One region of the Sporomusa aerivorans genome, then DNA from elsewhere that is predicted to be linked to it. Evidence: riboswitches for the same ligand, from Rfam matches in the RefSeq annotation. Region 1 holds a riboswitch; each other region holds the start of a gene.
What was found. Region 1 has a riboswitch for cobalamin ahead of SATMO3_RS05330 (hypothetical protein). Riboswitches for the same ligand answer to the same signal wherever they lie in the genome.

Region 1 (10,417 bases):
CGCCATATGTGACGTATTTGATGAAATTACAAACCGCCAGAAGCAGCAAGATAACCTGGACGGTCAGCAGGCGCTAACGGAAATCGGGCGTCTGGCCGGGTCACAGCTTGATCCCTGGCTTTGTGAACAGTTTATAGACTACATACAAAAAGTTTCCCGCTTGTATTATGCCAAAGAGCTTAGTTGATTGATAGAAAAGTCAATAGAGAGTTTCTAAAACCTTGCCGGAATATACGATTTCCCGGTTTACAATACTTCACGGAGGCGATAATGCAACAGTCCATTACAAGCATCAACTGGCAGGATCATAAAAAATTTCTGGGTTTAGCCATACCGCTTATCATTTCTTATATTTCCACGCCGCTCCTGGGGGTGGCCGATACGGCAATCATGGGGCGCTTTCCCCAGGCCGCCTATATTGGCGGCGTTGCCGTTGCCGTGCTGATTTTTAACACATTATACTGGCTGCTGGGATTTCTGCGCGTCAGCACCTCCGGGTTCAGCGCCCAGGCATGCGGTCGCGGCGACAAGCAGGCCATTACGCTGGCGCTTGTCAGACCAATGCTTATTGCCCTGTTGCTTGGCGTGCTGCTGGTACTATTGCAGTGGCCGATCAAAACCGTGGCGTTTGCCCTGCTGTCCCCCGGTGAAACCGTGGGCGCTCTGGCCGGCGCCTACTACGATATCAGGATCTGGGGAGCGCCGTTTGTGCTGGCCAATTATGTAATGAACGGCTGGCTGCTGGGCATGGCCAAAGTCAAGCTTTCCCTCTTTCTGCAGGTGCTGATGAACGTGTTGAATATCCTGCTGGCGCTGCTGCTGGTTATCGGCTTCGGCCTGGATGCCGACGGCGTGGCGGCGGCGACTCTGCTGGCGGAAATGGCAACCGCCTGTATCGGCTTTGTGCTGATACGCAACCTGCATGTGGTCAGCCTGGACGGGCTTACGCCAGCGATGTTATTTGACCCGGACGCCTTCCTGACTATGATGAAAGTCAACCGGGACCTGTTCATCCGGACGGCTTGCCTGCTTACCGTATATAACCTTGTCGCCGTTTATGGCATCCGCTACGGAGACACGGTCTTAGCGGCCAATGCCGTGCTTATGCAGCTCCATTTTGTCATGGCCAACTTACTCGGCGGCATCGCCAATGCCGGCACTGTGTTTGTGGGACAGGCCATTGGCGAGAAAAACCGGCCGCTCTACCGCAAAACCATTACGCTGACGGCTTTCTGGGGCGGGCTGACGGCAGCGCTGCTGGCCCTGAGCGCCAGTTTCCTCGGGGACCCGGTCATCCGGTTGTTTACCACGATCCCGGAGGTTCGGCAGGCGGCGCAGCAGTATATGCCCTGGATCGCCGTATTTCCGCTGACCGCGTTTTGGGGACTGCAACTGTACGGCATCTTTACGGGCGCCACGACAGCCGGTCCGGTCAGAAACTCCATGCTGTACTCTCTCGCCGCCTACTTTATCTGCCTGTGGGCAGGTGTGCCCGGCCTGGGCAACCACGGCGTATGGCTGGCCTTTATTGTTTTCAGCCTGGGGCGGTCGCTGTTTTTATGGCTGTATTTGCCGGGACTGAATAAATCTGTGGACAGGCTGTCCGCCGCCGTCAAATTGTAGGCTGACAGCGACTAAAGCCTATGACTGCGCGGCATAGCCGCCACCAATTATGAACTGACAGCGCAGGCGTGCAGCGCTGAAAAAAATTCGACATATTTCCCGTTTGTTTGAACAGGATTCGCATCTGAAAGGAGCGTTGTTCGCCATGAACAAAGAAGACCTGGTTATCCGTCCTATTCGCCCGGCAGATATTAAGGCTGTGCAAAGCTTTTTACTGCGGCAGCTTAAAGAACTATTCTCCCAGGAAGGCCAGCCGGCTATGACCGAGGATGTCTGGGGGCTGGAGAAACGGTATGTAGAGCCGGCAAACTGCAATATGTGGGGAATATTCACCCCGGCAGGCGAAGTTGCCGGGACGGCCGCAATTTGTACGTACAATGACCGGATTGCCCTGCTGAAAGGCCGCTATAACCTGCCGGTAACGGCGGAAGTAGGGCGGTGCTATATTGATCAGCGCCTGCGGCGGCAGGGGCTGGGCGCTAAACTGCTGGCAGAAATGACAGCCTTTTGCCGGGAACAGGGATATGCCATCATGTACCTGCATACTCATAGATTTTTACCGGGCGGCTTCAACTTCTGGAAAAAAGAGGGCTTTGTCATAACCCTTGACGAAGGTGGCAGCGCTGAGCTTGTCCATATGGAGAAGTGGCTGTAACCAGTGCCGCAGTGCCCCGGCGGCGGGAAAGCAAAAGGCCGCCTGCATAGAGGCGGCGCGTAGTATCAAGAATCTCTTTTTCGTTCTGGGAAAATACGGTATACTAAGAGTACAGGCTGCCCGGGGTAACGGTTAGCCCCTTCCTTTTAAGGAAGGGGGGTGGTAAGATGAGTATCTATGAGGCATTGAAATTTGCGGTTGCATTTGCCGCGCTCATGGTATTGGTCACGACCAAAAAGAAATAACCGCCCCTGTGCTCAAATAGCGGCGATTATTTCTTAAATAACAACGAATTTGGGCTAACCGTTTTCCGGTTAGACAGCCTGTGGGGCTGGCGTGTTAGCGCACGTCAGTCCTTTTCTTATATTATACCCATAGACTGTAAAATATGCAACAGACCAACAGGCTTTGATGAGGAATAGTGGCTGTCATGCCGCTATTTTTTATGCGGAAAAACAGTGAAAAATGTCAAAATAAGACGAGCGAAAAAGTGTGACAAGCGGGAATATTTGTGCTACGATAATGTCAAACAAAGGAAAAATTTAATACTTTGGTGCAGGTGCCCTACGGGGCTTAATAGGGAAGTCCGGTTCAAAGCCGGCGCGGTCCCGCCACTGTAATGGGGAGCAGAGCCATGAAATACCACTGGGATACAATCCTGGGAAGGTTTGGCCGAGTGACGATCCAGAGCCAGGAGAACTGCCTGTATGACAATCACCGTTGACCTGCGAGGTATGGGGAGGGGATTCGATGCGTGTTTTCCGACGGTATCTTTGGGAATTCAAGCGGAAGCCTCCTTGTGTTGTTATCACAGGAGGCTTCTTTTTAATTTGCCGGTTGTGAGCGTACAATAGAGAACTTTTCAAGGAGAACGGATTTTTTACACCTAACTTAGTTGCGTTTCGACACAATTGTGTCAAAACGCGGTTTTAGCCGGGTGGTTGTAAATAGCGGGTACAGGTGCCTTCCATGCAAGGCTTAATAGGGAAGACCGGTTAAATGCCGGCGCGGTCCCGCCACTGTAACAGGGATTCAGTCCGACCATGTCACTGGCAGGCGATAGAGGTAGACAACCTGCCGGGAAGACCGGGCTGAGGAGGATCTGGAGCCAGGAGAACTGCCTGTACCGACAATCTTTTGATGAACTGCGGTTGACAGGGAGAAGATTGCGCGGTGGCCGTTATGTTCAGGCGCATAGCGGCAGCGCCCATGCTGTGTATTTCTTTATCGGCACAGTGCAAGCAGAGCGAAAAGGAGGGTGGGGAAGACAGCAGCCTGAGATACTGGCGCTTGGCCGGCCAAGAACAGGAAAAAAGCCAAGCGCCAGGCCGAAAGCATTACGCATAAGACAGGGAGAAGGAAGTGAGGCTCTGCTGTCCGGTTGAAGGGGTAGAGGATGAAACAGCAAAAGATTGAAACGTTAACCGGCAAATTGCTGGATTGCGGCTATCACGCCGAGCAGATCAGGCACATTGTCAGCGAAGCCCTGGAGAGCGCCGTTGCAGGCGACTCACAGGAGAATGTCATCATTGAGGCGCTCGAAGAATACCTGGCGTTTGGCGTCAAGTGTAGAATGACGGGCAAATAATTAGCGCTATATTATCGTTATATTTTTATGACAGCCGGCATAGGCTGGCAATAGGCATAACACAACCGCATAGGGTAAGGGATAGGTGCCCTTCGGGGCTTAATAGGGAAGTCTGGTGCAAAGCCAGCACGGTCCCGCCACTGTAACGGGGAGCAGTCCCGCAATACGCCACTGGAGCCTGGGCTTTGGGAAGGCGCGGCAACTGCCATGATCCGCAAGTCAGGAGAACTGCCTGTCCGGCAATCACCAATCGTACCTGCGAGAGACAGGGAGGGGATTACGCACGGCCGGGAAAGGTTCTTCCCAGGCTGCCGTAACACTCCCGTCACGGGAGTTTTTTTGTCCTGATAGAAAGTATAACTTTCGCCAAAGGCTCGACGCAAGCCGTGTTTTCTTTATTGGCATTATCGTATACAATCCGGCTGTATGTACCGGCTGGCCGGCGTACAAGCCCGGTTGTCCCCGAAAATCTATAAAAATATGGAAAAAGGAACAGACACATGCAAAAAATCGCAAAAGCCATAAGAATGATTTCCCTCATTGCCGCTGCCGTTTTCGTATGCGGCCTGGCAGCGCCCGCGCCGGCGCTGGCCGCCAAAGCCAAGGACAAGCAGGAGGCTGGCATCGGCTACGTCAACCGGCAGCAGGTATTCGCCGCCTATCCCGGCATTGAGGAGCTTATGCAACAGCTTCAGACCCTGCGCCAGGCGGCGCAAAAAGAGTACGACGAACAGTCCAAAGACCTGCCGGCCGAGGCCAGGCAAGCCCTGAATGATAAAATCGCCCGCACGGAAGCGCAAAAAGAAGACGCCCTCATGCAGCCTGTCAGCGATAAAATCGGCGCGGCCATCCAGGCCGTGGCTGCAGACAAGGGACTGGCAGCCGTTATTGACGCAGCAAGTGTGGCCTACGGCGGCACCGACATTACCGCCGACGTAATTGCGAAACTAAAACCATAAGCAGCAGCGGCGACAGCATAATAGAGCCTGTTCGTCCTGACCGGACGCGATAACGGCGCCCGGCCAGGCTGCGATAAGGAAAATCCGACAAGGAGGTGAGGCGTTTCCCCATGGTCAGCAAGGAACCGGCCTCAGCAGCCGTCTGGTTGTTGACGGTCGCAGGGTAAAGTAGAATAAAAAATTGGAGTGTGATTTGTAATGGCGATTGACAGCAAACTGATGTATGGTACGTATAGTTATTCGGTAAGTCCTGCCAGCGGCGATATCGGCACGGTTGCATTTGACGACTCCGCCTCTTCCCTTACCGTGCACAAGGGGGTAAGGACGACCTACAGCAGTACCGATAGCACCCCGATCGGCCCTGATCCCAAACCCCTGTTTTTCAAGAACGGCGCCGGCCTCAACCGGGCCGCGGTGGCTTCGCTTGTATGGTCAGGCACCACCGCGACCTGCACCTGGCTGTTCTATGCCGCCGATGCGGACAACACCTCGCCCAATACCTGGGGCGATCCCGTAGCCGGGCCGGTCACCCTGACGGTCGGCACAAAAACCGTTACCAACCCTTATTGCATTAGGACCAGAGAGGTCAGCAGCGGTGTTGTGGACATTTACGGCATCGACTATGACGGTAAGTTTGTCTTCCGCGTGCGCAGCAGCGGCACCAACGGCGATACCTACACCGTCCAGTCCGGCGCCTATGTGTTCCCGGACCTGACCGACGACAATGAGTCCTATGGCGTGGACCTGGAGATCACCGGCGAATATGTGTACGCCCTGTTCATCAACGGCAAGAACCTGTCGGCCGGGGCGCCTACCGCCGCCTACCTGGACAGCACGGTGGTGAAGCTGGACTTCGCGCTCAGCACCACGCCGGTAGCTTATATCGGCCCCTATACCTCGCTGATAGGCTCAGGCTGGCCGGCCCCCAACGCCTTCAGCATTCAGGCCTATGGCAGCGATCTGATCCTGACGGCCGCGGGCGGCCCGCAGCATGGCGGCACAACCGGCGGGCAATGGAACACCGCTTCCCGCATCCAGAAGGTAAACCAGAGCACGCTGGCCGTAACCGATCTGCTCAAAGCGGCGCAAAGTGCCGGTGATCCTGCTTCGGACAAATATGACTTCCGCGCGCTCAGCTTCAGTAGCGACGGCAGCACGGCGTACATCCTGATTGGCACGTTCAATTCCAGTTGGGTTATGGACTGGCATCTCTATACGACCAGCATGACCACCCTTACCGGCGCTGGCAATGTTTTGTTAAGCAGTCTGGTTACGGCAGGTAAGGCATCGCCGGTGGCCGACACGGCTAGCGAGGATGGCTACTACTGGGCGCTGTGGTTCTCCAACGGCACCGGCAAGACCTGGATGGCCCAGGGCAATGATCTTGCCGTTTACGATACGGGCGGCTCCATCGTCAACGCCGGCGGCATTACCGCCCTCAGCACCTTTACCTCGGGACAATATCCGGGCCTCAACTTCGCCACCATCTACGAGGGCGAGACAGCCACTGTGACTACCCTCAAGGGTTATGTCGCACCGGCCTTCGCCTCCAATTCGGCGCAGGCCCTCTTCGAACGGGAACGGTTTATCAAAGAAGTGGCGGCAGCCAAAGCCAAGTCCTAACTTTAGCTTTCCGTGGAGGGGAATTCTCCCCTCCACCATTTTGATATTTTCCCGGAATCGTATTTAGTTTATCGTTTATGCAGTGAGGGAGAGAAAGTTTTGCGCAAGAGCAAAAGAAAGAAATCAGGCGCCGCGGGCAACAAGCGGCGCGCTTTGTTAGTGGCCTGCGTCTCGGCCGCGCTCCTGGCCGCGGCGCCGGTGCAGGCTTCGCCGAAAATAACCGGCGAGACTGTGGACAAAAATTCCATGGCCGGCGGAAGCTTTACCATCGGCCCCGGTCAGGACTATTCGACCCTGACCACCTATGCGCTGAAATACCAGAACAGCGATACCAGTTCCACTACTACCAGCATCCCGCTGAATGTCACCTATAGCGGTACAATTGTTGTGCTCAGCGGTGGCATCTGGCGGCCGATGGATGCGGTAAGTGGTAGCATTGGGGTAACAAGTTTGGAACTGGAATCCGGCGCCATCCTGGATCTGTCCTATAAATACGGGGAGGCGCTGGGCGACAGCAGCACCTACCCGGCCGGCGCCACCTACTGGACGGTTAATAACAATGGCGCAAGAGCCTATGTGCGGAATTTGACCGTAGGCGAGGCCATTTTGCACAATGGCGCCATCATTCGTCTGAATGTGGGCGGCGGCAAGTATGCCATAAATAGTGATACAGGCGTAAGAACTGATACCTTGCAAAGCGATAAGGTCACGTTTTATGGCGATAAGATACAACTGCCGGACGGCGTGGCCACGGTGCTGCTGCAGATCCGCTACAACAAAAATACCGGCGGCGGTTTGAATGCGACAAACGCGCTCTCTTCCACCGATGTTTGGGCGCTTACCACCGCACCGGTGGTGACGGGAACCATCAACAATGTTGTCAACGTATACAATATTATCTCCACCACGGCGGCGGACGGGACCGTCCTGACCACCAGCCCGGCCAGCAGTCTTGCCTTTACCGCCGACCAGCCGTACTATATTGACAGCTCACTGAACAAGTACTACTTTGTGCCGGTATTGAATTCAACATCCAGCACTACCACCACCACCGATGCCGCTACCGGGGTCATTACCGACAACACCACGAAATACTATAGCATCGACTGGACGGCCACCCGCAGTGAGTTTGTCTCCCAGGGCGTGTTTAGCGCCGCCAACGCCCAGCTGGCGATGCGCAACCTGTGGCGGATGGAGGACGGCCTGTTTTGGAAGCGGGGCGAAACGTTGCGTGCCGCCAGCCAACTGGGCCAGCATAGCAAAGCGGGCGGTGCCGACGGGGCCTGGGCGCAGGTCTGGCGCGGCCAATATGATTTCGCCGGCGCCTACGGGTCTGATTTCGCCCAGAGCTATAACGGCATCCAGGTCGGTTATGACAAGCAGCGTGAGGGTAAGTTCTACGGCGGCAGGCTCTACACCGGCCTCTTCCTCAGCCAGCTCAACTCCAACGCCGACTTCCACCGGACGGCTGACGGCCTGTACAGCAGCGCCGGCGGCGACTTGAAAAGCGGCGGACTCGGCCTCTACACCAGCTGGCTGGGGGACAAGGGCCATTATCTTGATGTCACCGTCCGCGGCTCCAAGCTGAGCAACAAGTATAAATTCTCTGACTCGGACGGCAATCTCTTTGCCAACGACTACGGCACCTGGACCTACGGCGCCGGTCTCCGCTACGGCCTGCAGAAAGAGCTGGCAGGCGGCTGGTACCTGGAGCCCCAGGCCGGCCTGAGCTACGGCACCATGAAAAGCTACAGCTACATCCAGGACAACGGCATGCGCTATAATCAGGACAAGATGGACATGCTGATTGGCCGCTTCGGCGTCACCGCCGGCCGCAAATTCGCCAGCGACGGCAAAAAGGGCGTACTGTACGCCAAGGCCGCCGTCAACCACGACTTCAAGGACGGCGGCAGCGCCAGCGCCGACGCCGGCGCGTGGGACAGCAGCGGTACATATCATGCGGTGACCAGCCTGCCGGTCAACACCCTGAACGGCAAGGACACCTGGTATGAATTCGCCGTAGGGGCCAATCTTGAGACCGGCCGGGACCAGAACGCCTTTGTCGAGCTGACCAAGACGGCCGGCGGCAAGGTCAACACCGACTGGCAGGTCAACGCCGGCATGGCCTGGCGGTTCAACGGGCCGGAGAAAGCCCGCGGCGCGCCCCCGGCAGGCAGTCTGACAGACTGGGAGCAAGCGCTGGCCGCTAAGACCGTGATCGGCAGGAAAACCACGGACGCAGCCGCCCCGGCGGCGGATACCGGCGCGGCCGCGGCAGAGCGGAACCTGGCAGCCGGCCGGCCGGAAACGGCCGCTGCTGTCACGGCGGCGGCTGCTGCCATAAACAGCTCCGCCCAGCCGTCGGTCCAGGCCGGCCAAGCCGCAGCGGCAGCCGGTACGGCTCCTGCTGCCGAACCGGATACTGCCGGGGACAGCCCGGCGGCGACGGCAACGGACCAAAGCCCGGTTCAGCCGGCAACGGAGCCTGCCGGTTCACCGGCCGTGGCCCGGGACGTGCCCGCTGACAGTGAGCCGGGCAGCTACGCCCTGGCCCCGCTGGTCGTCGAGGCCAAACGCCCCGAATGGGAGAAAAAGCTCTCACCCGGCACCGTCTCGGTTATCCATGTGCCCGACTACAAGGGTGAGATGAAGAATTTGCCCGACCTCCTGCAGACCGTGCCCGGCGTCTATGTGCAGCGCCTGCAGGGCACCGGCCACTACACCGTGGCCCGCGTCCGCGGCTCAACCGGCGGTCAGGTCAACATCTACATTGACGGCGTGCTGGTCAACTCCAACGCCGACGTGGCCGTCGACCTGGCCACCATCCCGGTGGAGAACGTCGAACGCATCGAGGTCTACCGTGGTTATGTGCCGGCCCGTTTCGCCGGCGCCCCCATTGGCGGCGCCATCAACATCGTCACCAAAAAGCCGCAGGACGCCAGCGGCAGCATCACCCAGGGCGTGCGCTCCTTCGGCGGCTACACCGGCAACCTGGAACTGACGGCGCCCGCCGGCAGCGGCAGCCTGCTGTTCGCCCTCAACCGCGACCAGGCCAGAGGCGATTTTCGCTATAAGAATCTGCACGCGCTGCAGGCATACGACCCCGCCACCCAGGACCGCCATCGCCTGTACAACGACTACCAGAACACCGACGCCCTTCTTAAATGGCAGGATGACAACTGGTTTGCCAAACTGACCTGGAAAGAGAATAAAACCAGCTTCCCGGAATCGACCTATACTCAATATGCCGACGTGCCCTTGCAGGAACTTATTGATGAGGGTCTTCCCTTTGGCGGTATCTATAATAAATACCGTCAGCGGCAGCTCAATACCACCACGACCGAATTCCAGTTCGGCCGGCGGCAGACGGACGGCAATCTGGAGTGGGGCTGGAAGCTGGATACCTCCTATCAGCTCAAACGCGCCGCCAGCTCGCAGACCAAATCGGCCAACGGCGCCTGGTTCCTGACCGCCGACAACGATTTCCGCAATCGCCGCTACGAAGGCACTATCGATGGGAGCTGGCAAGCGGGGGACAATCATCTGGTGGAATTTTTACTCAAGGGTTCCCGCGAAACCATGGATGTCGATACCCATAATCTAGATAGATGGCCGCCTAAGGTTTCCAGCGTGGGCAATGACGGGGATTTTTACAAAAAATATTTTAAAGAGCATTACCAGACCAACAACTATCATCTGCAGGTGCAGGATACTATGACGCTCAACAAGAGCGGCAGCCTGTTCTTCACCCCGATTTTGCGGGCGCAGAAGATGGATATGGATGTTGATCTGGGCGATCCTGATCTCGGTTCCTGGAAGTATTCCTACGGCTTAGGACTGAAAAAAGTGCAGAACGAGCACTGGACCTTCCGCGGCACCTACGGCACCTACTACAAATTCCCCAACTGGTATGAGCTTTTCGGCGACGGCGTCAATGTCAAATCCCGCTGGGAAATGTACCGGAATATT
Region 2 (10,417 bases), 550 kb from region 1:
ACATTGGCAATAACCAGGCCTACTGTATCACCGATGGCAGTACCGACAAACTCGGTAAGCCCGGGGTTGCAAGCAACCTTTACAGCTTCCTGGACAGGCGCTGCCGCCGCCGCGGTTTCCATTCTTTTTTTGATTTCATCCATTACCTTCTCGATCAACTGGTCTTGCATGTAATCACACCTCCAAAATTTATGCTTTATTTAACTTTAGGAAGAATTTTTTCAACATCTGTATGAGGACGGGGAATAACGTGAGTTGAGACAACCTCTCCAACATTTCTGGCAGCTGCTGCGCCTGCGTCGACGGCGGCCTTTACAGCGCCGACATCACCCCGCACCATAACAGTGACCAAGCCTGAGCCAATCTTTTCATAGCCTACTAACATAACATTGGCTGCTTTTACCATGGCGTCCGCAGCTTCAATGGCGCCTACCAAGCCTTTGGTTTCGATCATACCTAATGCTTCGCTCACTATTTACACCTCCTTTCCTATGAGATATTCTGTCAATTCGGCCAAACCGGTTCCGGTATGCGCGGAAACACAGAAGAAAGGTTCTTTAATTCCCGCCTGCCTAAGCCGCAGTTTGGTATGTTCCTGGTCAGCTCCAGGGGCATCTATTTTGGTGACTACTCCCACAACCGGACGCGGAAACATGGCGGCGAAACCGGGTGGGAGTGTTATACGCGGATCTGTGGCATCCTGCACCATAAGGACTACTTTGGCATTCGTGGCCGTCACGGCAAGCGCTGAATAAAAGCGCGGCATTTGCGCGTATTCGCCGGGCGTATCGATGCTGCCGTCACTAAAGCAGATGCTCGATGTTTTTTCCGCCTTGCAGGAGTCCTGGTTAAGCGCATGGATTAACGACGTTTTACCTGCCCCTACAGGGCCTACCAACATAATCATAACTTTATGACCTTGTCAGTTTTGCTGTTGAAAAGCCCAGGCCGTCGGCCAGCAGATTAACTACCTGCAGGAGGGCCGCCTCACAGGCTGAGACAGTACCGGTAATAACAACCGAACCGGTAAACCGGTCCATAAAGCCGATTTGCACCGCAGCGGTTTTGGTGGCGGCATCGGCCGCGATGATAGCGGCTTCACAGGGAGTTATGGTCAAAATACCAATAGCGCCGCTGTTTACTATTCCCAGTCTCTCACACAGCTCTTTTTTGGGATTGGCGATAAGGTGGGCTAATGTCACCTGTTTACCAGGCACATATTCCTGAACCACTCTCGGCTTTTCCTGCGACATGTCGTTCCCTCACAATTCTGTTTATCTTCCTGATTCCTCGTAATAATTAGATTTTTTCGCAATTTTACCTTGAGATGAAGTTGCGTAAGCACAGGACATATTTGCCAGCATTAGCGCAATGATCCGCCAGGAAATTAATTACAAAAAAACACAAATGGTAATTCTTTGTTATGTCCTGGTGTTTTTGCGAAGACAAACAAAAAAAGACTGTTTTCACAGTCTTTTTTTGTATGCTGATAAACTCAGCGCAAAATGCAGAAATCACGCATAGTATTTTATTGTTATTTTTTGCGAGGTTGTTGTTGTATGGCTGCCGCCGGCTGCTCTGATTTCTTTTTGGATTGCGTCCGGTATTGATTTGGGGTAACGCCGACTTCCTGGCGAAATACCCGGCAAAAATAACTGGCATCCTGGTAACCGGCTTCAGCGGCCACACGCACAACCGTCAATTCCGGGTTCTGCAGCATAATTTTCGCTTTATCAATACGAACTTTGGTCAGAAAGTCAACAAAGTTAAAACCTTTCTCGGCTTTGAAAATCCGGCTAAAGTAATAGGGGCTCAAATGCACAGTCTGGGCAACTTCTTCCAGGGAAATGCTCTTATGAAAGTTCTCGGTAATGTAGGCGCAGGCCTTATTGATCAGCCGGACGTTCATACTGCTGCGATTTTCCAGCATATTGTCCATAAACTGATCCAGAGCATCAAAAATCCAGTGGCGGACCTCTTCCCTGTCTATACAGTCATTTAGACGGTTAATGCAGTTGAAATTAAGCAGTGTAAGCTGTTCCAGATTAGCACCGCCTTCCACTGCCGCTCTTGATAATACGATCAGCAATTCAAGCACACAGGCTTTTACCATCTCGACACTGGCTTTGGCCGTAAAGATTTCATGCAGAAGCTGGCGCAAAACTTCCTTGGCCTGCTGCCGTTCACCGCACCGTACCTTATCCAGGAGGTTGCGTTCATAGTTAAAAGGATACCGGAAGGCTACCGCGCTTAAGTGCGGCAACTCGTCAATATGAATAATCTGATTGTCGCCAATGTAAATTTTTTGCTGTTGGGCGCTGGAGGCCTCAATATAGGACTTATGCATCTGCAAAGGATCGTCATAGTAGCGCCCGATACCGATCGTAATACTAATACCCAGCTGGATGATACCATCCCGGATTTTTTGGGCCGTTTCCCGGACCTCCTGCTCAATTTGCTCCATAGAAGCGGCGCCTTCATACCCCATAAGGATGATAATTTCATCACCGCCGAACGGAACTACCAGTGTATCCCGGCCGACGATTTCACAGATATGCTGGTATACGCGCTGCTTAACGACCTGCCGCTCCAGTTCAGAAACACTGCGGGTAATTTGCTTGAAATTATCAATATTAGCAACCAGAATAACACCCGCACCGGTTTTGATGCCAAAGAAACCGGCGCGTTCACGGAAATTCGCCAAATCAGTAATCTTGCCGGCTATCAGGTCCTGAATGAAAGAATTCTTGATAAACGGCATGGCGTGTTCGATGTTTTTTCTAAGCTCGGCTTCTTCCTGTTCTTTCCGCTTACGCCTGCCGACATTCTCAGCGACAGACTGCAGCGTCTGCAGCAAGTCTTTGGGACGCAACGGCTTGAGTAAGTACTCCACAGCCCCAATGGAAAGAGCTTCTTTGGCATAACTGAATTCGTCAAATGCAGTCAACATAACTATAGCGGTATTGGGCAGCATTGACCGGATAGCACGGGCCGCCTCCAGTCCATTCAGTTCCGGCATACGAATATCCATCAGCACAATGTCCGGCTTTTCCTCCGCAGAAATGCTCACAGCACTTTTCCCGTCACCGGTTTCTGCAACTATCTGAATATCCGGACAGTTCTTTTCAATTATAAATCTGAGCGCCTGCCGTTCCAGCAGTTCATCATCGGCAATCAAGAGTCTGTACATATTGTGTCTCCCTTATCTTTTATCGGTAATCGGACGGCGGCAAGGTAATATAGATATCTGTCCCCTTACCGATTCTGCTTTCAATATGAATGCCGTACTGATCGCCGAAGTAATGCTGTATACGCTTATGGACATTAATGACTCCGAGTCCGGTTGTATGCCCTTTCCGGGAACGCATTTCATTGCGAAAAATGGCTCCAATTCTGTCTTCTGAAATTCCGACACCGGTATCTGACACCCTAATGACTATGTTATCGTTTTCAGTATGCCCACTGATCCGGATATGACCGCCTTCCTTTTTTGGTTCCAGTCCGTGGATAATGGCGTTTTCCACCAGCGGCTGGAGGCTAAAGGCCGGAACCGATGTTTTCAGGAATTCAGACGGTACGGCAATGGCAGCCTGAATCCGGTCCCCGAAACGCACCTTCTGAATTGTCAGGTAGTCATCGATGGTTTTGATTTCGTCCTCTAAAGTGCGCATCTCTTCTATAGCCCGCAAATTATTGCGCAGCAAGTCGGAAAGTGAGTGGACAACTTCCTGGGTGCGTTCCGCCCCCTCCAGCAATGACAAGCGGGCAATGGTATTGAGTGTATTAAACAGAAAATGGGGATTTATCTGAGATTGCAAAGCCTTCATTTCGGCAGCCCGCAGTAAGTTCTCCAGTTCCGCCTTGGCTTTAAGTTCTTCCATCAACTGCTGCTGCACCACATTGGTTACACTCATTTCCACAATGTAGTTGGCCATGATATGCAGCAAATCGGCAGCCGCTTTAAGCCGGTTTTCCGGAATAATGGCCACTTTGTCAAACAAGTCTGACAAAATGGCGGTATCCATGCCCGCCGGCAATAAGCGGTTAAACATTTCCTCTTTGGCATCATACCCCTGCTGCGGTAAAACGACCTGTCCGGCCAGCAACGCTCCGACATACTCGTTTTGCACAATAATGGGCGCGGCGAAATCGGTCAGCCCGCCATGGCAGTGATACACGACCGGACGCTGTCTTTCCACGGCGGCGCGGCCACCCCGGTCATCACAGGCCATGCAGCGGGCTAATCCTATGGGAAAGGACCGGACATAATCGCAAAACTCGGTAAATTTGCTGGGTCTGGTCACAGGTTTGCCATCGGCGTCAACCACAACAGCTGAAATGCCTGTAGTCTCCGAAAACTTGTCCTGAATCTCCTGCAGTATCTGGGTATTAACAATTTCCGACAAAACAAACCGTTTATAGTTTTGCACTATATTTCCCCCTGCGAACACTTTCGTAAGAGGTTATTTTAGCTGTTCCAGCTGCCGATTCCTGCCTAAGCGCGCAGACAATCGTCAAAAAGTGTCGCTAAATGGCTGCCAATTGCTCTGATTGCGGATTACTTAATTCGAAATCAGAGAGTCTGGCCATATTATACATGGTATAAGCCATGGTTTTAAGCATACCAATCATTAAAATGGCTCCGGTCCCTTCTCCCAAGGCCATGTTTGCCCGGATAGGAACATCATCGGCCAGGATATTGCCTAAGATCATGGCATAGCTCATCCCCGGTTCCTTGGAAAGATGGGAAGGCAAGCCAAAGTTTTCAACCTCTTTTTGAATACGGGATGCGCAAGCAAATGCCACAGCCGTAATAAAACCGTCAATCACAAACGGAATTTTCCGGTTTGCACACTCGGTCATTCCCGCGCAAATCGCCACAATATCAAAACCGCCAACACAGCGGAGAATATCTTCAATGCATTTGAAGGTTTCGCGGTGCCGCTCCACGCCTTTGGCCACAACCACACATTTTCTTTTCAGCACATCGCTGTTAGGACCGCTGGCGCCGTAGCCAACAACAAATTCGGGTAATATACCGGTCATGGCATGGAGCACAGCCGACGAAGTTGTTGTATTGCCGATGCCCATTTCCCCAAAGGAAATCAGGTTAGCACCATGTTGGTCCACGGCATACCCCACCATTTCCTGACCGATACGCCACGCTTTAGCAAATTCGTCCCGCGTCATGGCTTCGGTTTTCATGAAGTTCTTGCTGCCGGCTGCCACCCGCCGGTCTATGCCTACCCGTTTTTCATTTTTAATACCAATGTCAATGACCGAGTAAGGCACCTGATTAGCCGTGCAGAAGCAGCTGATAGTGGCTCGCCCGTCTACCATGTTTTGCGCCTGCAGGTAGGTGATCTCATCCGGAAAGGTAACAACGCCTTCTTCCACAACTCCGTTATCGGCGGCAAAAATCAAATGATAGGGTTTAATTTCCGGGTGCATCGTACCCCAAGCCAATAACATTTTTTTAAATACTTTTTCTAACAGCCCCAGACTGTTAACCGGTTTTGCTGCACCATCCACCAGTTCGTCTACTGCACTCCGATAATTCATGCCATTTCCCCCTTTAAAATAAAAAGTCCCTGGCCCAAAAGGGCTAGGGTTTTATCTTCTTAAAATCCTGTCCTTCCGGTACTACCCCTGGCGCGGGGGTAAATAACAGCCAAGACAGGCAGGTCTCCTGGCTTACGGATCATAAAAACATCCTGGCCTTCCCGGTTCCCGGTGGCATAGTAGGATATTTCTCCCCGATTACAGTGGCGCGACCGCGTCGTTTAAGGATTGTGAGCAATCCTTCCGAACTTCCCTATTCTCCTCTTATCTGATAAGAGGCACCTGTATGGTGGCATATATTAAATTTGTTGTTTCTTTGATGGCTCAATTTTACACCTAAAGCATTCTGCTGTCTACCACTTTGGAGCTTGTCGCAAGATGTTAAAGCATTTGGCCAAAAAAGTACTATTTCCCCGGTCTTGCTCTTACTGACATAGCCTGTTACGGTATCTGCCATATGGTTGTCAGTTGTTGTGATTTGTCACTTTATTGCCGACATCGCGCCAACTGCCGTCCGGGATCTTGCATAAATAAAAAAACGGTGTTATTGTTTTTAAGAACTTAAAGGAAAAGGGGGGCTGTGGTCAATGAAAAAGATCTTTGAATATTTTATGACACCGATTAGTATACTGGGAACAGGCTGCACGGAGCGAATCACCAGTTACATCAAACCAATGCTGTTTCGCAAAGCGCTGATCGTCAGCGATAAGGTTCTTGTCGAGACCGGCTTGATTGACAAACTCCTGGCACTACTTGACGAGGAAGGTATATTTTATATAATCTACAAAGATGTTTCTCCCAACCCCACCGTGAATCAGGTCAATTACGGGCTAAAACTCCTCAGGGATAACGGCTGCGACTTTTTGATTTCGTTTGGCGGCGGCTCGCCTCACGACTGCGCCAAAGCTATTGCGCTCTTAGCTACCAATGGCGGCGAAATCGCTCATTACGAAGGCTTAAACAAATCCCAGAAACGGGCAGCGCCGCTTATCGCCATTAATACTACGGCCGGTACAGGCAGCGAGCTGACCCGCTTCTGTGTCATCACCGATGAAGAACGTCATGTAAAAATGACAATTAACGATTGGCATGTCACTCCCATCATTGCCGTCAGCGACGCCGAACTTATGACCGGTATGCCGCCTGGTCTGACGGCAGCCACCGGCATGGACGCGCTGACTCATGCCATCGAGGCTTATGTGTCGACAAACGCCACACCGGTAACCGACTGCAAAGCGGTAAAAGCTGTTGAGCTAATTGTCGGCAATCTGGCCACAGCCTACTGCGACGGCAACGATTTAAGATCCAGAGAAGCCATGGTTTACGCTGAATACCTGGCGGGAATCGCCTTCAATAACGCGAGCCTGGGATATGTACATGCCCTGGCGCATCAGCTTGGCGGCTTTTATAATCTGCCGCACGGACTGTGCAATGCCATCCTGTTACCGGCAGTTATGGAATTTAACCTGCCGGCAGCCGTAACCAAATACGCCGATCTGGCCCATGCCGCCGACATTGATACGCAGGGCTTGTCGGCGGAAACCAGCGCCAAACGCTTTATCGCCCACATAAAAGGATTAAACCAAGAACTGGGATTACCGGCGAAACTCCAGGAATTGCGCGGCTTTAAGGCCGAAGACATACCAAAGCTTGCCGAAAATGCGCTTAAAGACGTCTGCTGCCTGACCAACCCCCGCCAAGGCACCCAGCAGGATATAGAGGCCATTTACCGGTCTATATTGTGAGAAGAAGAGTGAGCTCCCTGGCGCTAAGCGTCAGAGACCTCACTCTTCTTTTCATCTTCTACCCCAGGCTGTTGATTAAGAATTTTACCAGCAAGCCGGCAAGCATCCCGATAAATGGATCCGCAATGGCAGTAACTGTCATGGTAACGCCGCCGACAATGCTGTCCGGACCTTCGATCCCACCGCTTAAAGCCAGACTGGCATTAATGGGTACGGTAACAATAGCTCCCAGTACCAGCAGGAAACCGGCGATAGATTCATTCGGCACATATTTGCCAATCTTAACCAACAAGCCGGTTGCTAGAATAGCGGCCATGATAACCATCATGAGAACACCGGCGGCAAGCGGGTGAGGCGCAGCCCCAGTAGCGGAAATAATGGCCTGCACCGGTGCGCCGCCAAACAACGAAGTTACTATGTCGGCAATACTGCTGATTATTGTCAGATGATCGAGATTGATCTCGGTTTTAGCCAGTGTCTGGGCTGTAATGTTGCCAAAGGCAATATTGGCCCCCACGTTAAGAGCACTCAACCCCAGCGCCCCGCGGATAACGGTTTTGTTAAACGCCAGCTTCTGCAGCACAAAGCGTTCACGGCTTGCGTCAACCGCAAGCGGCTGCCGCCTGTTAAGAAAAACACTAACCAGCGAGGAAACAGCCACACAGCTTACAATCGTATAAACCAGCTTATCGGCCGGGTTGGCCGTTAGGTAATAAGTTGCAACAGCGGCGAGAATAGACGCACCGCCAACAAAGGGATTCCTGGCAGCCATCTCGACAGCTACCCTGGCCAGGACAATACCAACACCGGCCATCATAGCATTGGTAATCACCGGTCCGATAAAGCCGACAATAACCTTAAACAACCCCATCAGTCCCACGGCAAGAAGAATAACACCCTCCAGGAATATCATAGAGATTCTTTCCTGAACGGTACGCCCCATGGTTCCCGCTAACGTCAGCGTCTCCGCCTGAAAAGATATGGGGGTCACGACGCCCAGCAAGCCACAGCCGACAGCACCTATAATAAAACCGGCTGCCGTCGGGACAGAGGCGAAACCGAAAGTCAATGCGTAAAGCCCTCCCGGCAATGCGTTGATTACAACACCGATAGCTACTAATAAGTCCTGCATTGTCAACATAATGCATCCCTCCACACAAAAGAATAAAGCACCAGCATCTGGCTTGTGCTTTATTCCATGTACGTCTCATTTATCCTGCAGTTCAAGCTAAGAAGCGCAAGAATGTGATTAACCCTGTTAAATATGTTCTATTCTTTAGCCAAACATAGCAATACCTAAAGGTGTAACCAGCAAGGGATGGGGCGGAACATGAACTTCGCGGCCAAAGGCTGTGCCGAATTCCTTTTCAAATCCCTCTAAATACGCCGTGCCGCCAACTACGTAAACAGGATAGTCCGCGAATTCTTCTTTGCCGGCCAGCATGTCTTTGACCACTGTCGCCATTTTCTCTATGACCGGCATAATAACCGGCATAATTTTACGGTGCTGGGCGGGATTCCGTTTTAAAAGCTCTGCTTCCTCAAATGAAATTTTGTAGGCGCCGGCCAGAACCAGCGACACATGCGTGCCGCCTGTTGGCTCGTCAGCCGTAAAAACCAGTTCGCCGCTCCGCAAGACGGCTATCCCGGTTGTACCGCCGCCGATATCGACCACTATACCATGCGAAATATTGAGAGCTTTAGCGGCAGCCACCGGCTCATCCACCTGGCATACAGGTTCCAGACCGGCGCCGGCAATAACGTGACCACAGGCGGCGGCATTCCGGCCGACGGTGCCCGGTGGAATGGCCGTGGCGCCTTTGTCTAAAGTAACACCCATAATCGCCTCAACCTCGGTCTTTAACTCTTCAACAATCGTCATGGCGCCGCGAAAATCTACAACCAGGCCATCTTTTACGACCGAAGCCCACCGCAAACTGCCGGCAACCGGATTACCGGCCTCATCGGTAACCACCAGCACAACATCAGCGGTTCCCAGGTCCACCCCGACCTTATAAGGGCCGGGTAAATCAGCGGCAGTCTTAGTTTCAATCAGTTCCTTAAGTCTATAGATTTTTTCATAGGCTTCCATTAATTAACCCCCTTGGAGTACCCCTTCATTAAGCAAATCCGTTTTTGTTTGATTCCTCGCATCAGAAGCAAATACCTGTTACCATAATCATAAAAATCTGACAGGATATTTTAATTTTTTGCGCAAAAAAGCTCCCTGGCGAAAACCAGCGAGCTTTTTTTCATATCAAGATCCATTATTCGGCCGAGTCGCCGCCTTTTGCCAGTACTTTGGTATCGCCGGCGACAATGGCCGTGCCGGTATGATAAGGACTGTTAACATTAACTGTCGGCTCGGCGACGGCAATTCCCCGCTTTAAGAGCACCTCACGCAGTATCCACGGTTTATCGGTAATGAGACCGTCCACGCCCATGTCGATCAGCATATTCATTTTGACCGGATTATTCACAGTCCACGGCACAACTTTCATGCCTAACCCGTGGGCTTCGCTTACCAGTTCCTGCGACAATTCCTCCCAGTAGGGCGACACAATGTCGGCGCCGGCCGCTTTAGCCGCTTTCACATAGTCGCCTTTGTAAGCGTCAATATCTATGCCTCCCATCCACGGCGAGGCTCCCGGCTCGCCCACCTGCCGGCACATGCTGTCACGACCCCAGGATGGCTGTTCACAGGTTAACGCCACAAGGGTAATGTTGGGATCCAGCTTCTTCATTTCTTTCAAGGTCCGCCAGTCAAAAGACTGCAGCATAACCCGATTTTCCATATGGTATTTTTTAATGATTTCATGTACTTTTTTTACAAACACAGCCGGGTCAGGATTGTTTTTTGCTTCCGGAAAAGCCGGATCAGGATAGGACTTTGTCTCAATATTAAACATAATATTTGCGTTACCGTACGCATTGGCTAACTCAAATACTTCTTCCAGCGTCGGCATGGCAGCTCCGGGAAAAGACAACTGCGTTTTACCATGACCTTCATAATAATCCCCGGCGGCCGGATTCATGGTCCCGAGGTCAAATCGTTTTATCTCTTTTAGCGTCATGGTGCGGATATCATATTTGCCCGGAGTAACATAGGA
Region 3 (10,417 bases), 2.4 Mb from region 1:
TTCATAAGCTGCAGCATATTCCAGGTACGGCTTTTTTTGCAGCCCTTGAAAATTATGCCATGCATCGCTTCGTCCAATTCAAAAAAACGGAGATAATTTTTCTCGCTAATACATAATTCCTGCAAAGCCAACGAGGATTGCAGTTGAAACAATTCTTCGGCAGGAAACTGCGTACAGGCATGCTGAATGATTTCCTTCTCCAGTGTTTCGCGGACAAACTTGGATTCTTCCACCTGCTCCGTATCAATGAGAGAAACATACGTCCCCTTTTGCGGAATAATATCCAGCAAATTCTCCTGCGCCAGCTTAATAAACGCTTCTCTGACCGGCGTCCGGCTTACTTGCAATTGCGTTGCCACATCCTGCTCGGATATATTCTGGCCGGGAGGAAGGTTTAAATGGATAATGTTTAGCTTTAAAAATCTGTATACATATTCACGAATAGACTCCTGAGGGTTCTGTTCGATAAGCAGCAAATCATAACCCCTCCTCGTTTTTGTTTTCTACCATACTACCATACTAGCATATCTATTGTATTCTGACAATATTAAAAATGCAGAAGGCTCTTTACCCGCGAAGCCGGGACTCGCCTTCTGCATACTATCTACGTACAGCTACCGCTTACCAAAATAACTGCTATTAATAGCTTTATCGGCAATCTCCAGCCCTGCACGGCAAAATTTTTACCGGTATTGAGCAACTTGCGCCCCATGTCGGACCGCCCCTATTCCTCGCCAGTCACACCCATAAGGTAGGCGATTGTCGGCATAATATCGATTGGCCGCCGATAGTCCTTATTTCCTGGCGGACAAGTTCTTCTGGTATATAAGCAATGGAACCCGGTGATGGTTATCATACCACCAGTCTTCGGCCGGCTGAATACTTTGTATCTCCTGGGTATTAATCCCTGACACTATGGCTTTGCTTTAATGCCCCCGGTCCGTCCTGGGCAACTGCAACCTCTGCTTCACCGAAAGTTTTCATATCATTGATAACATGCAGTGAAGCGTTAACCAATGACATCCCCATCGCCGCCCCGGTTCCCTCCCCCAAATTCATGTCCAGTTTAAGGTAGGCCGGTAGCTCTAGCAATTCCAAAGCTGCCCGGTGCGCCGGCTCAGCGGCGAAATGCGAACCCAGCAGGTAGTCTTTCACTTGCGGCGCCAGCTTGACGGCTATGAGAGCTGCCGCACTGGTAGCAAGACCGTCCAGTACGATTGCAGCCCGCCCCGCAGCCGCCCCTAAAATAACGCCAACCAAGCCGGCCATGGTCAAACTGCCCACTTTTCTTAACACTGCAAGCGGTTCCTCGGGAGAGGTTGAGTTGACTGCCAGGGCTGTACTGACCAATTCGGCTTCATAGCCGGATAATTCCGCAAGTACACTGGCATTGTAGCAAGCGGTAACAGCCACTGCCGGTAACAGTCCGGCGGTCCCCATTTCGCCCAGACCAATTACCTGTACACCCTGCGCGATTTCTTCCCGGGCAACTTCGATTCCTGTTTGCACAGCCTGCAGCACCTGCTCACTGGTCATAGCCGGCCCTTTCGTTATATTTCCGGTGCCATAGGCCAATTTTTCATGACGTACAGCAGGCAACGGCGGCAAATCAACTGCTACGCCAATATCCACTAAAACCGGCTTAGCTTTGACATGTTCGGCAAACACATTAATAGCCGCGCTGCCCTGACAGAAGCCGGCGATCCGCTGCTGGGTCGTAACTTGCGCCTTATTCCAGGCCAAATCAGCCGCCACTCCGTTATCAGCCGCCATAATGACAATGCTTTTGTTCAGGCTGCGCGGGCGGGAATTGCCGGTAATTCCCGCCAATTGCCTGACGATATGCTCGAAAGAATATAAACTGTTAAGCGGCTTGGTTAAGTTATCCAAACGCACCTGGCAGCGTTCCATAGCCGGCTCATCCAAAGGTTTTATTGCCGCAATAATATCTTTAAGCATGAGTCTGACCTCCTGTAGTGCCCAGCAATTTAATGGCCGCCCGCAACATATCAATGGCTACCGAAGCGCCAATCCCCTCACCGAGACGGACCCCCATATCCAGGCAGGCCTCCAGATTAAGATGGCGTAAAGCGATAATGTGAGCCGGCTCGCCGGACAGATGCGAGGCAAATATATACTTTTGACAGACAGGCTGGATGGCGTTGGCGATTAAAGCCGCCGCCGTGGTATTGAGTCCGTCAATCATCACAGCGCAGCGGTTGGCGGCGCAGCCTAAAACGACACCGGCCAATGCACCGATTTCAAACCCGCCTACCTTGGCCAATACATCAAGTCCGTCGCCGGCATCCGGTTTATTAAGCTCCAGCGCGCGGCGGACAACACCGATTTTAACCTCAAGCCGGCTGTCTGAGATTCCCGTTCCCCGCCCGGTGATCTGCTCGGGCGACAATCCGGTGAATGCGCCGACAATGGCGGCGCTGGCCGTTGTGTTGCCAATCCCCATTTCACCAAGGCTGAAACAGGTAGCGCCCTCACCTACTTTAGTGTTCACAATTTCAATACCGGTTTCAATAGCCTGTATGGCTTCGTCCCGCGTCATCGCGGGTCCCTGGGTAAAATCCCTGGTGCCATAAGCAATTTTCCGGTGCCACAGACCGGGAACATGGGATAAATCACCGGCCACGCCCATGTCAACCACGACCATGTCTGATTGGCTGAAATTAGCGAAGGCATTGGCACTGGCCCCTTTGGAGATAAGGTAATTGGCAGTCATATGCATAGTCGTCTCTATAGGATAAGCGCTTACGACCTGGCGGGCCACACCGTGATCGGCCGAGGCCACTACCATGCAGCTGCGCGGCAGGCGCGGCTCAAGCTCTCCGGTTATGCCGGCGTATTGTCTGACCATCTGTTCCAGCCGGCCAAGACTGCCTGCCGGACGAATCACGCTGTCCAGGCGGGCTTGTATCTGCTGCATAATGGCGGTATCCGGAGCAGTGATTTTAGCTAGGGTTGCTTGCAATAAATCCATAATAACCTCCATTGTTTTGTATGATTTACGCTGTAGGTATAAGATAAGACATGCGATTGCTTCGGTGTATCTCCTTGCAACGACCGGAGCGGGTGGGTAAAAAACAAAGGGCTTTTTTGGTGTACCCAAAAAAGCCCTCTTTTCCATGAAGGTTTGGCAAACGGTGTAAGGCAGGTCTCCTGGCTCCCGGTTCATCGACGCTTGCGCCTTCCCCTTGACGAGTGGCAAATGCAAGTTCTCCTCCGGTACAGTGGCGGGCCCGCGCGTATGTATGGCTTGGCCATACTCAGACTTCCCTATTCTCCTCCGGCAGTTAACCGGCGGCACCTTAACCGCGCATATGTAACTCTAACTGTGGACATTATAGCAAAGCAATCGCTCTGGCGTCAATATATATTGAATGATACTTTCCAGCAGAGTGTCATAGGGGGCGGGGTTGCCGACATAAAACAATCGCCGTCAAAATGGTGTAAAAATCACGCTTTTTTAGTTACCAGCCAAAACATATAACTAACCAAAAACAGCAGAAAACAAGCCGTAGCCCCTAAACACACATTGGTTGCAACCCCTGCTTTGGTCGCCAGCGTGTACAGGCCGACTCCTAAAAACATAAAGGTATTTTCCATGAAATTCTGAACGGCGATGGTTTTGCCTGCACCGATGGTATGGTGACCTACCTGCTGCAGGCAGGCGTTCATGGGAACTATGTATATCCCGCCCAGCGCTCCGACAATAAGCAGCCCGGCTACGGCTACCGGCAGGCTGGTAATCTTAAGAAATCCTAATATAGCTAACCCCATCGCCAAACCGAACCAAACGGTACGTTGATAGTTTCTGATACTAATCAGATAAGGTGTAACCAATGCGCCGACAGCAATGCCTACGCCGGTAACAGCGATAATCATACTGATAGCGGTACCACTGGTTATCCCCAAAGTAAGCGGTACCCACGCAAAGATAATCATCCGGAGCACAGCCGAAGCCATCCAGAAGGAGCCTGTCCCGATCAGGGAGTAATGACTCTGCGGATTACGCAAGAGTACAGCCGTATCTGCAAAAAATTCACTAATTGCACGGTTGTAGCCGATACTTCTATTACCCGCGTCTTTAGGTATGATGATATTAATGCCAATGGATGAGGCATATAAAAGCGCACAAGTTCCCAGTGCCAGGGTTATGGACAGATCGGAAAGGAAACCGCCGGCTACCGACCCGGCTAAAATAGCTAGAATTGTATAACTTTCCAGACCGGCATTGGCTCTAAGCAGTTCATCCCCGTTGCGGGTAAGAAATGGTAATATACCGTATTTGGCGGGACTATAGATAACCGCCCCCAGGCCTACGGCCGCATAGCTGAGCGCAGGATCAAAGCCAACAAACAATAGCAACACACCGGCGGTTTTTACGATATTGCCAATGATAAGAACTTCAGCCTTGGGCTTCCTATCGGCCAAACGTCCGACCCAGGGTGATAACATAATATAAGAGGCTAAAAAAATAGTTTGTACAAAAGAAAGGTAAAAGTCCGGATAACCATCCCGCCTAATTATGGCTAGAATAATAAATAGTATCATGTTGTCCACGAACGCTGACAGAAATTGAGCGGTAAACAGCGCCCTCAGCGGCGACAGTCTAGGCATCTTCTTGCGCCTCCTTTACTGCCAAGCCTTTAAGGGTGACATAGTCGGTTTTACCGCTGCCCAACAGAGGTAATTTATCCATTACAATAACTTCCGCCGGCATTGCCAGCATACTCTGACGGGACTGACCCATAAACGCCCGGAGCGCCTGTTTGGAAGCATTGGGGTGCATCGTATAGAGTATGATTTTCTCCCCTTTTTTATCATCCGGTACATTAATAGCTGCGTTGCGGTCGGTGCCGAAGCATTTTTCGGCGGCTTTTTCAACGGCATCCAGACTAATCATTTCGCCTGAAATTTTAGCAAAGCGCTTGAGCCGCGATTTGATACTGACGAAACCTTCACTGTCAATACTCACAATGTCGCCGCAATCGTACCATACCGGCGCCGGTATAAAACCTTTGCCATACAGCAGATATCCGGCCATGACATTAGGGCCTTTTACTATTAGATTGCCGCCGGCTTCAATCCCCGGCACCGCATCAGTACGGTATTCGATACCGGGCAGGAATCTGCCTACTGTTCCAGCCCGATTGAACAATGGCGAATTCAGGCTTAACACCGGCGCCGTCTCGGTAGTGCCGTAACCTTCAAATATACGGATACCAAACTTATCTTGCCACATTTGGCGTACCTCGTCCTTAAGTTTCTCGCCACCGGCCAAAACATAGCGCAAACTGTAAAAATCATAGTGATGGGCGTATTTGGCGTAACCGTACAGGAATGTTGGCGTACCCAACAACAAGGTCACATTCCGGTCATAAGCAACTTCCGGCAGCATTTTATAGTGCAGGGGACTCGGATAAAGAAATACTTCAACACCATTAAGTACCGGCAACAAGGTGCCGGCTGTAAGGCCAAAGGAGTGGAACATCGGCAGCGCATTCAGCATCTTATCCCGCTGCGTGTAATCTATTACGCTGGATACCTGATTAATATTGGCAAGGATATTTTCGTGGCGCAGAACTACCCCTTTAGGTTTGCTCTCGCTGCCGCTGGTAAACAGGATCAGGCTGCCTTCCCCGGCTGCCTTTTCACCGCTAAGGTATTTATATAGGCCTGTCAATTTATCAATAAGGCCAATCTCCCCCCTGACATCTTCCAGGTAAATAATCCTGAACTTGTCAGCCAATCTTGCCGCCAATTCCTCAAGCTTTCCTTTTTCGATAAACGTGCGGGAGGTAAGAATGGTTTTGACTGCGGCGGTTTCACTGCAGTCAATGTTGTTTGCGGCCCCGGCGCTAAAGTTGAGAATAGCCGGCGTCTTGGCAAGATAAAACAGCGAAAACAAAGCTAACACATGACCGATGGAGTTAGGCAGCATAACGCCGACAGTTTCTTCCTTGTCTAAGATGCTCTTTAATCTGCCACCCAAAATGTAACTGCCAATAATGGCTTGTCGATAACTGACCGTACCGGTTATATCCTCGGCCATGATTTTGCTGCTGCCATGCAGCCTGCCGGCCGCATGCAATTTGTCAAATAAGTTGGTGCTGCCTGCCTGGTTCTGGCGGGCCTTAAACATCGCCTGCTGTAACAAGACGAGAATGCGGTCACTAATTTCCTTTTTCTGCAGACGGAAACTTCTCGCCGGCGCAGCACTAAGTTGCGCTGTCTGATCAATATAGATACTTACCTTGGGAAACCAGCGAGACTTCACCTTATCTTGTACCCTGGAAAACTTGGAAAACTCCAAACCGCGAAAAATTACCGGCTGCAGCACCGCCCCTGTTTTTAGAGCAATAAAACCAACGCCGCTATAAACTTTCATTAGATTGCCGGTAGTCGTGATACGACCCTCGGGAAAAAGAACCACCGTACGGCCTTCCTTAATAATGCCCACGATTTTTTTCAGCGAATAAGGATTAAGCGGATCAACGGTGATATGATCGACCCAACGCAATACAAAGCTAATCTTCGCGGCAATGGCCGTATTAATAACAAAGCACACGCCTGCAGGCAAATAAGCATATAAAAAAACAGCATCAAGAAACGATACATGATTAGGTAATATTATCGACGGGCCGCTAAACTTAATTCCTTCACCACCAATCAATCTGGTCCTAAATAATATTTTCAGCACGATTCTCAGTAGAGCTTTCATAATTTCTCCCCTCATTTGCGTGAATGTAGTCCAGGTACCAATACAGCGATCACTATTACTTCTTTTCCTCCTGAACACTTTTCAAGGCACTGGTACAGATAAGATGTACCCGGCAATACAAAACCAAAGCAGAAATGTCCCCCATGCCAGCGCTTGGTGCTGCTGTCTAAGGACTGCCGGCGACTTGCGAACATCCATTGCTATTCCCGCCTTAACTAAACAGTTTGATTACCAGCGATGTAATCTTGGTTTTCAGAGCATCAAACTCGGGCAGTACATCCTGGAAATATGCATATTGGTTTAAGGGCTGAAGCATAATTCCAGAGAATACAGCAATCCAGAGATAAACTTCCTGCTGTGGTATCTCCCCTTTTCTCATTCCCTCCTCTAAGATTTTCCGAATGACGAAATGAGGCTTGATGTTCTCGGCCACTAAATTCCAGAAGGAATATTGCGATAGTAACGCAAAACGGATTTCCGCAGGATATTCGCGATATAGATCGTACGTTATCTCGACAATGCGGCATAGTTTCGCAATAGCGCCATGTTCACTGTTGTCGATTTGTTCTATTCGGCCGGTGTAATCGCTAATAATCGCAGTGAAGATATACAACGCCATATCTTCTTTGCTCTTAAAATGCTTATATAAAGCCGCTTCGGATACGCCTGCGTCCTTGGCAATATCCCGCACCGAAACAGCATCATAGCCTCTGGCGGCAAACAAAGTCAGACTGGCTTTTAATAGCTCCGCCTTTTTTCCCTCGCATCTCAATACTTGCTGCATAATAATAGTCTCCTCTCAAGTTAACAATCGTTAACTTGAGTATATAAAAAAATTTGTCACCAGTCAAGAAAGTATTATATTTTTACCGCGGTTGCTGTCAGGTGCCGCCGGAGCGACGGGTCGAAACAGCAGAATACCGGCGGCAGCCGCTAAATGCTTCAAGGTATGGCCGCTGAGTATCTGCTGAGTAAGCTTAAATACCAGGGCATCATTTAGCTCGAAAAATTTCGCCATACTATAGCAGCCAAGCAATAACCAGTAAAATTTACTTTGGCGCCATGGCCGCGGAAACAGCAGGAGTACTGACGGTATCAGCAACATCGGCAGATACTGTGTCAATATGTAAAACCGCAAATCACCTGCCCCCGCCTGCTCAGTGACCCACCAGTAAATAACACTAAACAAGCCGCTAAACACTAAGGGCAGAAAAAGTTTTCGCCCTATCTCCCCGCCTATGCGCTCGTCAAGGACACACGCAGTCAGGGCGGCAAAACCCATAGTCATCGGCAGCCGGTCCCAAACCAAAGTTGTGTTGGATGGCTGCAGGTGGTAATAAGCCGAGCCAAAACCGACAAGAATAACCGAAAAAAAGAAAAACCGCCATAGTTTCGCTTCCTTTGATGACACCCACTGACGAATCCGTAGAAGACCGATTACACCGGCAATAATAAAGCCGACGTTCGAAATAACATCATTCGCATTAGCTACGCCAAAGTGCTTTTTACTGTCAACAAACGCGTGGTACTCCTTAGCCTGCGGTATTGGCTCCAAACTACAGATGATACCGATAGAAATAATAACTATAAGCATTAGAAAACAAAGCTTTAGCCGCAAGGTGGACTCGTTAAGCATTTTTTCCCTCCTACAATCTAGTTAACGATCGTTAACTAGATTGTAATACATTCCCATAAAGTCTGTCAAGCTAAAAGGTGTCATTAACTCTGTCCCTTTAACATCAGAAGCATCAAAAGAACCGTCCCTTCGATACTTCCGGCTGCAATCTAATAGTAGAGCCAAAACAGCCGGTTATACAACTGTTTTGGCTCTACTGACTATTTTATGGTTTCACTGTCGCTTTATACATTTGTTTGCCGTCTTTCATTTCAATAATAACGGCGTTTTTAACAGCATCATGGGTCGCATTTAACGTGGTCGAGCCGGTAACTGTGGCAAAATCCTTGGTAGCAGCCAGTGCTTCCCGGATTTTGGCCGGTTCCAGGCTGTTAGCGCGTTTAATGGCATCAATCAGCACATTGGCGGCATCATACCCAAGCACCGCCATAGCGTCAGGCGCCTGACCGTATTCTTTCTTGTAAGCGTCGACGAAAGCTTGGGAGGCTGCACTGGTGTCGTCTACAGAATAGTGGTTGGTAAAGTAAGTATTGTTGAGCGCAGCGGCTGTGCCGATTTCCACCAGTTTCGGCGAATCCCAGCCATCACCGCCGACAATGGGCACGTTAATACCCAGTTCACGGGCTTGCTTGACGATCTTGCCTACTTCCTCATAGTATCCGGGCACATATAAAATATCGGCATTGAGAGCTTTTACTTTCGTCAAAATGGTTTTGAAATCCTGATCTTTTTGTAAGTAAGCTTCTTCGGCGATAATTGCGCCACCGCCTTTGGTAAAGGCATCTTTAAAGAAAGCAGCCAGCCCTTTACTGTAATCACTGCTGCTGTCCACCAGAACGGCCGCTTTTTTCAGGTTCAGGGTATTAAGTACAAAGTTAGCGCCAACCGTTCCCTGGAAGGGGTCGATAAAGCACACCCGGAAGGTATAGTCTTTTACTTTGCCGGTTTTTTCATCAACTGTGACTTTAGGATTGGTTGCGCCTACGGCCAGGAACGGAACTTTGGTTGATTCCGCTACACTGGATGCGGCAATCGCATTAGAGCTGGCAAACATGCCGGTGATTGCCACAACTTTATCCTGGGTTGCCAGTTTGGTCATGGCATTGGCGGACTCCGAAGGCTCGCTTTTATTATCGGCGATAACAGCCTGAATTTGTTTGCCAAGCACGCCGCCTTTGGCATTGGCTTCTTTAATGGCCATTTTCGCACCGTTGGCAGATGAGGTACCCATGGTTGCGTTGCCGCCTGTCATTTCATTTAAAATACCGATTTTAACATCATTTGACGACATTCCGCCACAGCCTGCCAGCATACCGGCCATTAGCAGCACACCTGTCACCAAGGCCACCCATCTTACACTTGCCTTACTCATTGATAAAATTTCCCCCTCTTCTTGGCCGTAACACTTTGCCGTGAATAGTACAAATTCCCCGCGTTCATCTTGTACAACGAATTCGCTCAGGCTTATATGTAAACAGGCCGATTATAAAGAAAACACGACTTACGCCGAGCCTCTGGCGAAAGCGAAAGTCAATGTTGCCCTTATCCAGTAGAACGTTATACCTTTAGCTCAAAAACAAAAAACACCAAAAAGTCCTCCCTGCGAATACTTTTATGGCGTTTTTTTAATCTTGTTCATTATAGTTCTACATTATATTACATCGCCGTATACTTTTCAATATAATTCGTGATAATCATCACGAATTATTATGTTTTTTTTTACTTCTTGTCCACAGTACGAATACATGCACCTCCATTGTCTTTCCACAGCAACTTTCTCTTGCCCAGTCTGGGAGGCAGACACAAAGAAAAATGCACGCTACCCTTTAATTAAGGATAAGTGCATTTACTTGCGCACTATTATTTTTTCTGGGCGGCTATTAAGTCAGCGATTCCAATTTCTTTTACGATTTTAGTAAGTTTGGCGTTATCCTTAATCCACTGATCGCTGAATTCATCCGGCCCCAGATATTCTACCGACATGCCAACATCTTCCATGCTTTTCTTAAATTCAGGATTATTAATCATCTCCTTAAGACCGGCTG

Region 2: it holds a riboswitch for cobalamin, as region 1 does, so the genes downstream of both, SATMO3_RS07915 (nicotinate-nucleotide--dimethylbenzimidazole phosphoribosyltransferase) here and SATMO3_RS05330 (hypothetical protein) in region 1, are expected to answer to the same signal.
Region 3: it holds a riboswitch for cobalamin, as region 1 does, so the genes downstream of both, cobT (nicotinate-nucleotide--dimethylbenzimidazole phosphoribosyltransferase) here and SATMO3_RS05330 (hypothetical protein) in region 1, are expected to answer to the same signal.

The regions. Positions count from the first base shown of each region.
Region 1 is NZ_CP156926.1:1,204,123-1,214,539, forward strand. Features, by position in the region: gene SATMO3_RS05315 (HD-GYP domain-containing protein) at 1-187, shown strand, start outside; gene SATMO3_RS05320 (MATE family efflux transporter) at 271-1,623, shown strand; gene SATMO3_RS05325 (N-acetyltransferase family protein) at 1,769-2,278, shown strand; cobalamin riboswitch at 2,819-3,000, shown strand; cobalamin riboswitch at 3,220-3,418, shown strand; gene SATMO3_RS05330 (hypothetical protein) at 3,430-3,663, shown strand; gene SATMO3_RS05335 (hypothetical protein) at 3,675-3,866, shown strand; cobalamin riboswitch at 3,933-4,117, shown strand; gene SATMO3_RS05340 (OmpH family outer membrane protein) at 4,367-4,825, shown strand; gene SATMO3_RS05345 (hypothetical protein) at 5,024-6,448, shown strand; gene SATMO3_RS05350 (TonB-dependent receptor domain-containing protein) at 6,548-10,417, shown strand, end outside.
Region 2 is NZ_CP156926.1:1,749,946-1,760,362, reverse strand. Features, by position in the region: gene pduB (propanediol utilization microcompartment protein PduB) at 1-170, opposite strand, end outside; gene pduA (propanediol utilization microcompartment protein PduA) at 197-475, opposite strand; gene SATMO3_RS07935 (EutP/PduV family microcompartment system protein) at 476-907, opposite strand; gene eutS (ethanolamine utilization microcompartment protein EutS) at 912-1,253, opposite strand; gene SATMO3_RS07925 (response regulator) at 1,535-3,190, opposite strand; gene SATMO3_RS07920 (PocR ligand-binding domain-containing protein) at 3,210-4,430, opposite strand; gene SATMO3_RS07915 (nicotinate-nucleotide--dimethylbenzimidazole phosphoribosyltransferase) at 4,528-5,562, opposite strand; cobalamin riboswitch at 5,662-5,863, opposite strand; gene SATMO3_RS07910 (iron-containing alcohol dehydrogenase) at 6,150-7,307, shown strand; gene SATMO3_RS07905 (hypothetical protein) at 7,366-8,448, opposite strand; gene eutJ (ethanolamine utilization protein EutJ) at 8,584-9,399, opposite strand; gene SATMO3_RS07895 (glycerophosphodiester phosphodiesterase) at 9,575-10,417, opposite strand, start outside.
Region 3 is NZ_CP156926.1:5,311,514-5,321,930, forward strand. Features, by position in the region: gene SATMO3_RS25425 (GntR family transcriptional regulator) at 1-476, opposite strand, end outside; gene SATMO3_RS25430 (nicotinate-nucleotide--dimethylbenzimidazole phosphoribosyltransferase) at 901-1,959, opposite strand; gene cobT (nicotinate-nucleotide--dimethylbenzimidazole phosphoribosyltransferase) at 1,952-2,992, opposite strand; cobalamin riboswitch at 3,144-3,338, opposite strand; gene lplT (lysophospholipid transporter LplT) at 3,469-4,632, opposite strand; gene SATMO3_RS25445 (AMP-binding protein) at 4,625-6,736, opposite strand; gene SATMO3_RS25450 (TetR/AcrR family transcriptional regulator) at 6,948-7,520, opposite strand; gene SATMO3_RS25455 (ceramidase domain-containing protein) at 7,584-8,372, opposite strand; gene SATMO3_RS25460 (ABC transporter substrate-binding protein) at 8,578-9,744, opposite strand; gene SATMO3_RS25465 (tripartite tricarboxylate transporter substrate binding protein) at 10,233-10,417, opposite strand, start outside.